DNA from 3 places in the Spirillospora sp. NPDC049652 genome. Region 3 is predicted to be linked to each of the others. Evidence: predicted binding sites of a transcription regulator. Region 3 holds the regulator's gene; each other region holds the start of a gene.
What was found. The regulator HrcA, encoded in region 3, represses chaperone genes, less so after heat shock. The targets are predictions, from matches to a motif close to TTGGCACTCTCNNNNNGAGAGTGCCAA.

Region 1 (2,264 bases), on a different contig from region 3:
CGGTGCTGTCCCTGACGGTCGGCTCCTACGGCGCGGCGAACCTGCTGCACTCCAGCGGCTTCCTCGCGGTCTACGTGAGCGCGCTCGTGCTGGGCAACGCGCGCCTCCCGCACCGTCCCGCCACCCGTGGTTTCGCCGAAGGCATCGCCTGGCTGGCCCAGATCGGCCTGTTCGTCATGCTCGGCCTCCTGGCGTCCCCCTCGGACCTGCCCGCCCAGATCGTCCCCGCCCTGGTGATCGGGTTCGTCCTGCTCCTGGTGGCGCGGCCTCTGTCGATCATGATTTCCACGATCGGCTTCAAGTTCTCCCTGGGCGAGAAGATGTTCGCGTCCTGGGCGGGCCTGCGCGGCGCTGTCCCGATCGTCCTCGCCACGATCCCCATGGTGAAGGACGTCCCCGGCGCCAGCCGCCTGTTCGCGATCGTCTTCACCGTCGTCGTCCTGTTCACCCTCCTCCAGGGGCCGACCCTGCCTCTGGTGGCCCGCTGGTGCGGACTGAAGGACGACTCGCGCGCACGCGAGCTGGGCGTCGAAGCCGCGCCGCTCGAGGAGCTCCACGCCGATCTGCTGGAGGTCCGGATCCCGGACGACTCCCACCTGAACGGTGTCGAGATCTTCGAGCTGCGGCTGCCGCGCGGGGCCTCGATCACGCTGGTCGTCCGGGACGGCGAGAGCTTCGTCCCCGAGCCCACCACCACCCTGCGGGCGGGAGACACCCTCCTGGTAGTGACCACCGCGGAGGTCCGGCAGGTCGCGGAGCGCCGCCTGCGGGCGGTGAGCCGCCGCGGCAAGCTCGCGGGCTGGTTCGGCGAAACGGGGGTTTAGCGGGACGCCGGCTTCTGAGGAACGTGTCCAGCACGCGTCTGACCAGGGCGTATGCCCCTCGCGCGCGGGCACGAGACCGGGCCGGGAACACATCGGTTGCGAATCCTGTTCACTACATCGGTACCATTAGCAGTCATCTACGGTGAGTGCCAGTCCGGAACCCCCGGTCTGAGGCAACAAGGAGGGACCGTGCCGACGTATCAGTACGTTTGCACCGAGTGCGGCGAGCCTCTGGAGGTCGTGCAGAAGTTCAGCGACGACGCGCTGACCGAGTGCCCGGCGTGCGGCGGCAAGCTTCGCAAGGTCTTCTCGGCCGCGGGCATCATCTTCAAGGGTTCGGGCTTCTACCGCACCGACAGCCGGGGCGGCTCGTCCTCGACGGTCAGCACCCCGGCCAACGGCAAGTCGTCCTCGGCGAACGGCTCGTCGGAGGGCTCTTCCTCGACGTCGTCCTCTTCGGACTCGTCGTCTTCGTCTTCCTCCTCGTCGTCGTCCGGCAGCAGCTCGACGTCGTCCGAGAAGGTCGCCTGACCGCCGAGCGGTTCTTCTTCGGCTTTTCGACAGCCGGGGTCTCCTGTGCGAGGAGACCCCGGCTGTCGGCGTTCTCCGCCTGGCTGTGGAGCGGCCGGTAGCAGCGGAACGGCTGGACCGCCGCTTCCGCTGCCGGGTTGGTTGAGCAGGGGTGACGCCCACGGCAGGCGTGGCCGAACCGGGGACGCCGACGGAGTTATTCACAGTTCGCCGCCGGGCTTCTGTGAGCTCCCGGAGGCTGGCTAGGGTCGGCGACATGTCCACTCAGACTTCCGACTTCACCTCCCCGGCCGCCGAGATCGGCGTCATCGGCGGCTCCGGCTTCTACTCGTTCCTCGACGACATCACCGAGATCAAGATCGACACCCCCTACGGCCCGCCCAGCGATCCGATCGCCCTCGGCGAGCTGGGCGGACGCCGGGTCGCGTTCGTCCCCCGGCACGGCCGCGACCACCGGTTCCCGCCGCACCGCATCCCCTACCTGGCGAACCTGTGGGCCCTGCGCGCGCTCGGCGTCCGGCAGGTCCTGGCGCCGAGCGCGGTCGGCTCGCTCACTCCCGAGTACGGCCCCGGCACCATCGTCGTCCCCGACCAGCTCGTGGACCGGACGTCGGGCCGTCCGCAGACCTTCTACGACGAGGCCGCGGCCGTCCACGTCTCCTTCTCGGACCCGTACTGCCCGGTGGGCCGCCACACGGCACTGTCGAGCGCCCACGCGGCAGGCTGGCCACCGGTGGACGGCGGCACGCTCGTCGTCATCGAGGGGCCGCGCTTCTCCACCCGGGCCGAATCCCAGTGGTTCGCCGCCCAGGGCTGGACGCTCGTCGGAATGACCGGCCATCCGGAGGCCGTCCTCGCCCGCGAACTCGCCCTCTGCTACACCCCGCTCTGCCTGGTCACCGATCTGGA
Region 2 (2,264 bases), on a different contig from region 3:
GCAGCTCCAGCTTGTCGAACGCCTTGGTGCCGGCCTGAAGCAGCGCCACGCCACCGCCGGGGACGATGCCCTCCTCGACGGCCGCCTTCGCGTTGCGAACGGCGTCCTCGATGCGGTGCTTGCGCTCCTTCAGCTCGACCTCGGTCGCCGCGCCGGCCTTGATGACGGCGACGCCGCCGGCCAGCTTGGCGAGGCGCTCCTGGAGCTTCTCGCGGTCGTAGTCGGAGTCGGTGCGGTCGATCTCGGTACGGATCTCGTTGACCCGGCCCGCGATCTCGTTGGCGTCACCGGCGCCGTCCACGATCGTGGTCTCGTCCTTGGCCACCACGACCTTGCGGGCGCGGCCCAGCATGTCGAGGCTGGTGTTCTCCAGCTTGAGGCCCACGTCCTCGGAGATCACCTGGCCGCCGGTCAGGATGGCGATGTCACCGAGCATGGCCTTGCGGCGGTCGCCGAAGCCCGGCGCCTTGACGGCGACGGACTTGAAGATCCCGCGGATCTTGTTGACGACCAGGGTGGCCAGGGCCTCGCCCTCGACGTCCTCGGCGATGATCAGCAGCGGCTTGCCGGACTGCATGACGCCCTCGAGGACGGGCAGCAGGTCCTTGTTGGCCGACGCCTTGCCCTGGACGATCAGGATGTACGGGTCGTCGAGGACCGCTTCCATCCGCTCGGGGTCGGTGACGAAGTAGGGCGAGATGTAGCCCTTGTCGAAGCGCATGCCCTCGGTGAGCTCGAGCTCGAGCCCGAAGGTGTTGCTCTCCTCGACGGTGATGACGCCTTCCTTGCCGACCTTGTCCATCGCCTCGGCGATCATCTCGCCGATCTGGGTGTCACCCGCGGAGATGGAGGCCGTGGAGGCGATCTGCTCCTTGGTCTCGACGTCCTTGGCCAGCTTGGAGAGCTCCTCGCTGACCCGCTCGACGGCCGCCTCGATGCCCCGCTTGAGGGACATCGGGTTGGCGCCGGCGGCGACGTTGCGCAGGCCCTCGCGAACGAGCGCCTGGGCGAGGACGGTCGCGGTGGTGGTGCCGTCACCCGCGACGTCGTCGGTCTTCTTGGCTACTTCCTTGACGAGCTCGGCGCCGATCTTCTCCCAGGCGTCCTCGAGCTCGATCTCCTTGGCGATGGACACACCGTCGTTGGTGATCGTGGGGGCGCCCCACTTCTTCTCCAGCACGACGTTGCGGCCCTTGGGACCAAGGGTCACCTTCACGGCATCAGCGAGCTGGTTCATGCCGCGCTCGAGGCCGCGCCGGGCCTCCTCGTCGAACGCGATCATCTTTGCAGCCATAGGCTCCAAGTCCTCCCGGAACAGGGTGGCCATAGACGGATCGAGCCGATGCCCGCGACGGACGGCCCCGGCCGACGACTGCCATTCCGCCGCCGATCACAAGGCCTCATCGCCCCGACCCAGACTGTGGAGTTGTCACTCTCCACAGCAGAGTGCCAACATTTGGTTTAGCACTCTACCCTGCCGAGTGCAAGCGTCCGAACATCTCCCGGGGGTTAGTCTCCGCAACCTCGGAGCTTGCGCCCCCACCAGCGGAACCGCCGTCCTGGCTGGTCTTCGGCGAGTGCGGCCGTGTCCCGCGATCCCCCACCGCCTGTCGACCACGGCGGGTACGTGTGCGGCGTGAGGATCAGGCCGGGTCTGGAAGGTCCTCGTCTGGTCCGAAGGGGCCGGCGAGGCAGGTCTCCCATGGCTCGAAGGGGGGATCGACCACGTAGGACGGGTCGCACACACTTCGGATGTACTCGGCCACCCGGTCGTAGGCGAGACCTTCGGTGACGCGCCCGTCCTCGTCGACCTCCAGGTGGTTCGTGTAGATCGTGAAGACCATCTCCAGCGTCGAGCCGTACTCGACCAGGGCCGGCCGGTAGTCGAAGTCCAGCAGCTCCAGGTCCAAGGTGCCGTTGCCGAGATAGAAGGCGAAGAGCCGCAGGCAGGAGCGGAGGTCCTCCGAGAGCTTGGCCATGCGCGCATCATGTCAGCGCGGAGCGATCACGGAACGGGCGTGCCTCCGCACGGTCTAGGGGTCTCCCGCTCGCAGAGGCGGCACGGGAGGGGCGGATCGCCGGGTGGCTGGTTCGGCGGAGGTTGCCCGTCGCGGCCGTCGCGCTACGTCGTGCTGGCGATGAGGTTCGAGGACTCTGACCCGGGGGTCACAGCCGAAACGCTCGGCCCGCTCGGCCGGGGTCGAGGCGAGGAACCGGGCGGTGCGGACGGCATTGCCGAATTCCTTGTGCGGCCACCTCTTGGA
Region 3 (2,264 bases):
GCGGCCCCGGCGGGCCCGCGAGCGCGGGCCGCGCGCGGACGCGGTGCCGAAGAAGGCGTCCATGATGTCGCTGAACGGGAAGCCCGCGCCGAAGCCGCCGGCCCCCGGGCCCGCGCCGCCGCCGGGGGCGAACGGGTCGGCCCCGAGGTCGTACATCTCGCGCTTCTTGGGGTCGGAGAGCACCTCGTAGGCCTGGGTGATCTCCTTGAACTTCTCCTGGGTCTCGGGATCCGGGTTGACGTCGGGGTGCAGCTCGCGCGCGAGCCTCCGGTACGCCTTCTTGATCTCGTCCGGCCCGGCGTCGCGGCGGACGCCGAGGGTCCCGTAGTAGTCGTTGGCCACCTACGACCCCGCCAGGATCTGTCCGACGTAGCGTGCCACTGCCCGTACCGCTCCCATCGTGCCGGGATAGTCCATTCGAGTCGGCCCGAGTACACCGAGGCGGGCCAGAGTGAGGTCGCCGACGCCGTACCCGGCGGCGACCACGGAGGTCGAACGGAGCCCCTCGTCGGGGTTCTCCGTGCCGATCCGAACCGTAACAGTAGAGGAGTCCGCGGACTCGCCGAGCAGCCGCATCAGCACGACCTGCTCTTCCAGCGCCTCCAGGACGTCCCGGAAGGTGCGCGAGAAGTCGACGGCCGCGAGGTTGGCGGCGCCGGCGAACACGACCTTCTCCTCGTGCTTCTCGACGAGCGTCTCCAGCAGGACCGACAGCACCGCCGCGGCGGCGGGCCGCTCCTCGGGGGAGACCTTGTCGGGCAGATCGGAGACCGCGCCCGGGACGTCGCCGAACGCCAGCCCGGACAGGCACGTGTTGAGCAGCGCCCGCAGGTGCCCGACCGACTCCTCCGACAGCTCGACGGAGGTCTCGATCAGCCGCTGCTCGACCCGTCCGGTGTTGGTGATCAGGACGAGCAGCACGCGCCCGGTCGCGACCGGCACCAGTTCCAGGTGCCGCACCGACGAGCGGGTCAGCGACGGGTACTGCACCACGGCGACCTGCCGGGTGAGCTGGGCGAGCAGCCGGACGGTGCGGCCGACCACGTCGTCCAGGTCGTAGGCCCCGGACAGGAACGTCTCGATGGCCCGCCGCTCCGCCTTGGAGAGCGGCTTGATCGTGGACAGCCGGTCGACGAACAGCCGGTAGCCCTTGTCGGTGGGGATGCGGCCGGCGCTGGTGTGGGGCTGCTGGATGTAGCCCTGCTCCTCCAGGACGGCCATGTCGTTGCGGATGGTCGCGGGCGACACGCCGAGGTTGTGCCGGTCCACCAAGGCCTTGGAGCCGACCGGCTCGTTGGTGGAGACATAGTCCTCGACTATGGCGCGCAGGACCGCGAGTTTCCGGTCGTCGAGCACGTCGTCACCTCCCTGCCCCCGTACTGGCACTCCATAGTTACGAGTGCCAAGTGTACGACCCTGGTGGGACAACCCGGATCCGCCCGGAGCATGGTTTCGCGGCGCGGACCGTCCGGCGGGGGCCGCTCCCGAACCGTTCGGGAGTCGTTATTGTCGTGCCCCGTGCAGAGCAAGGACTACGGTGACGACGTTCTGGCGGGCGACTGGCGGCGGCCCCTGAAGGGCACGATCCCGGACGTCCCGGCCGAGCCCGGCCTGGTCGCCGAGGACCCCGCGAGCGGGTTCTGCGGCGCGGTCGTCGGCTGCGACAAGTTCGGGGTGACGCTGGAGGACCGGCACGGCAGGCGGCGGCTCTTCCCGCTGGCCAAGGCGGGGTTCCTGATCGACGGGAAGCCGGTGACGCTGGTCCGGCCGGGGCCGTCCGCGCCCGCGGGCCCGGTGCGCTCGGCGTCCGGGTCGATCGCGGTGCGGGGGCTGCGCGCCCAGGTGGCCAAGGAGTCGCGGATCTACGTCGAGGGCGCCCACGACGCCGAGCTGGTCGAGAAGATCTGGGGCCACGACCTGCGCGTGGAGGGCGTGGCCGTGGAATTCCTGGAGGGCGTGGACGACCTGCCCGCGATCGTCGAGGAGTTCGGCCCGCAGGAGGGCCGGCGGCTGGGCGTCCTGGTCGACCACCTGGTGGAGGGCTCCAAGGAGAGCCGGATCGCCGCCCAGGTCTCGTCCCCCTATGTCCTGGTCACCGGGCATCCGTTCATCGACATCTGGGAGGCGGTCAAGCCGTCGGCGGTCGGCATCCGCGCCTGGCCCCGCGTCCCGCGCGGCATTCCGTGGAAGGAGGGCGTGCTGGAGGCCCTCGGCTGGCGGATGGAGACCGGGGAGGCCTGGAAGCGCATCCTGGGCCGGGTCGG

Region 1: the regulator HrcA is predicted to act here: its motif matches at 951-977, upstream of AB0J52_RS04520 (FmdB family zinc ribbon protein).
Region 2: the regulator HrcA is predicted to act here: its motif matches at 1,427-1,453, upstream of groL (chaperonin GroEL).

Annotation. Positions count from the first base shown of each region.
Region 1 is NZ_JBFAOF010000032.1:7,778-10,041, reverse strand. It holds gene AB0J52_RS04525 (potassium/proton antiporter) at 1-824, shown strand, start outside; gene AB0J52_RS04520 (FmdB family zinc ribbon protein) at 1,014-1,355, shown strand; gene AB0J52_RS04515 (S-methyl-5'-thioadenosine phosphorylase) at 1,612-2,264, shown strand, end outside.
Region 2 is NZ_JBFAOF010000252.1:3,965-6,228, reverse strand. It holds gene groL (chaperonin GroEL) at 1-1,294, opposite strand, end outside; gene AB0J52_RS18005 (DUF7677 family protein) at 1,644-1,979, opposite strand.
Region 3 is NZ_JBFAOF010000121.1:2,309-4,572, reverse strand. It holds gene dnaJ (molecular chaperone DnaJ) at 1-342, opposite strand, end outside; gene hrcA (heat-inducible transcriptional repressor HrcA) at 343-1,356, opposite strand; gene AB0J52_RS11260 (DUF3097 domain-containing protein) at 1,519-2,264, shown strand, end outside.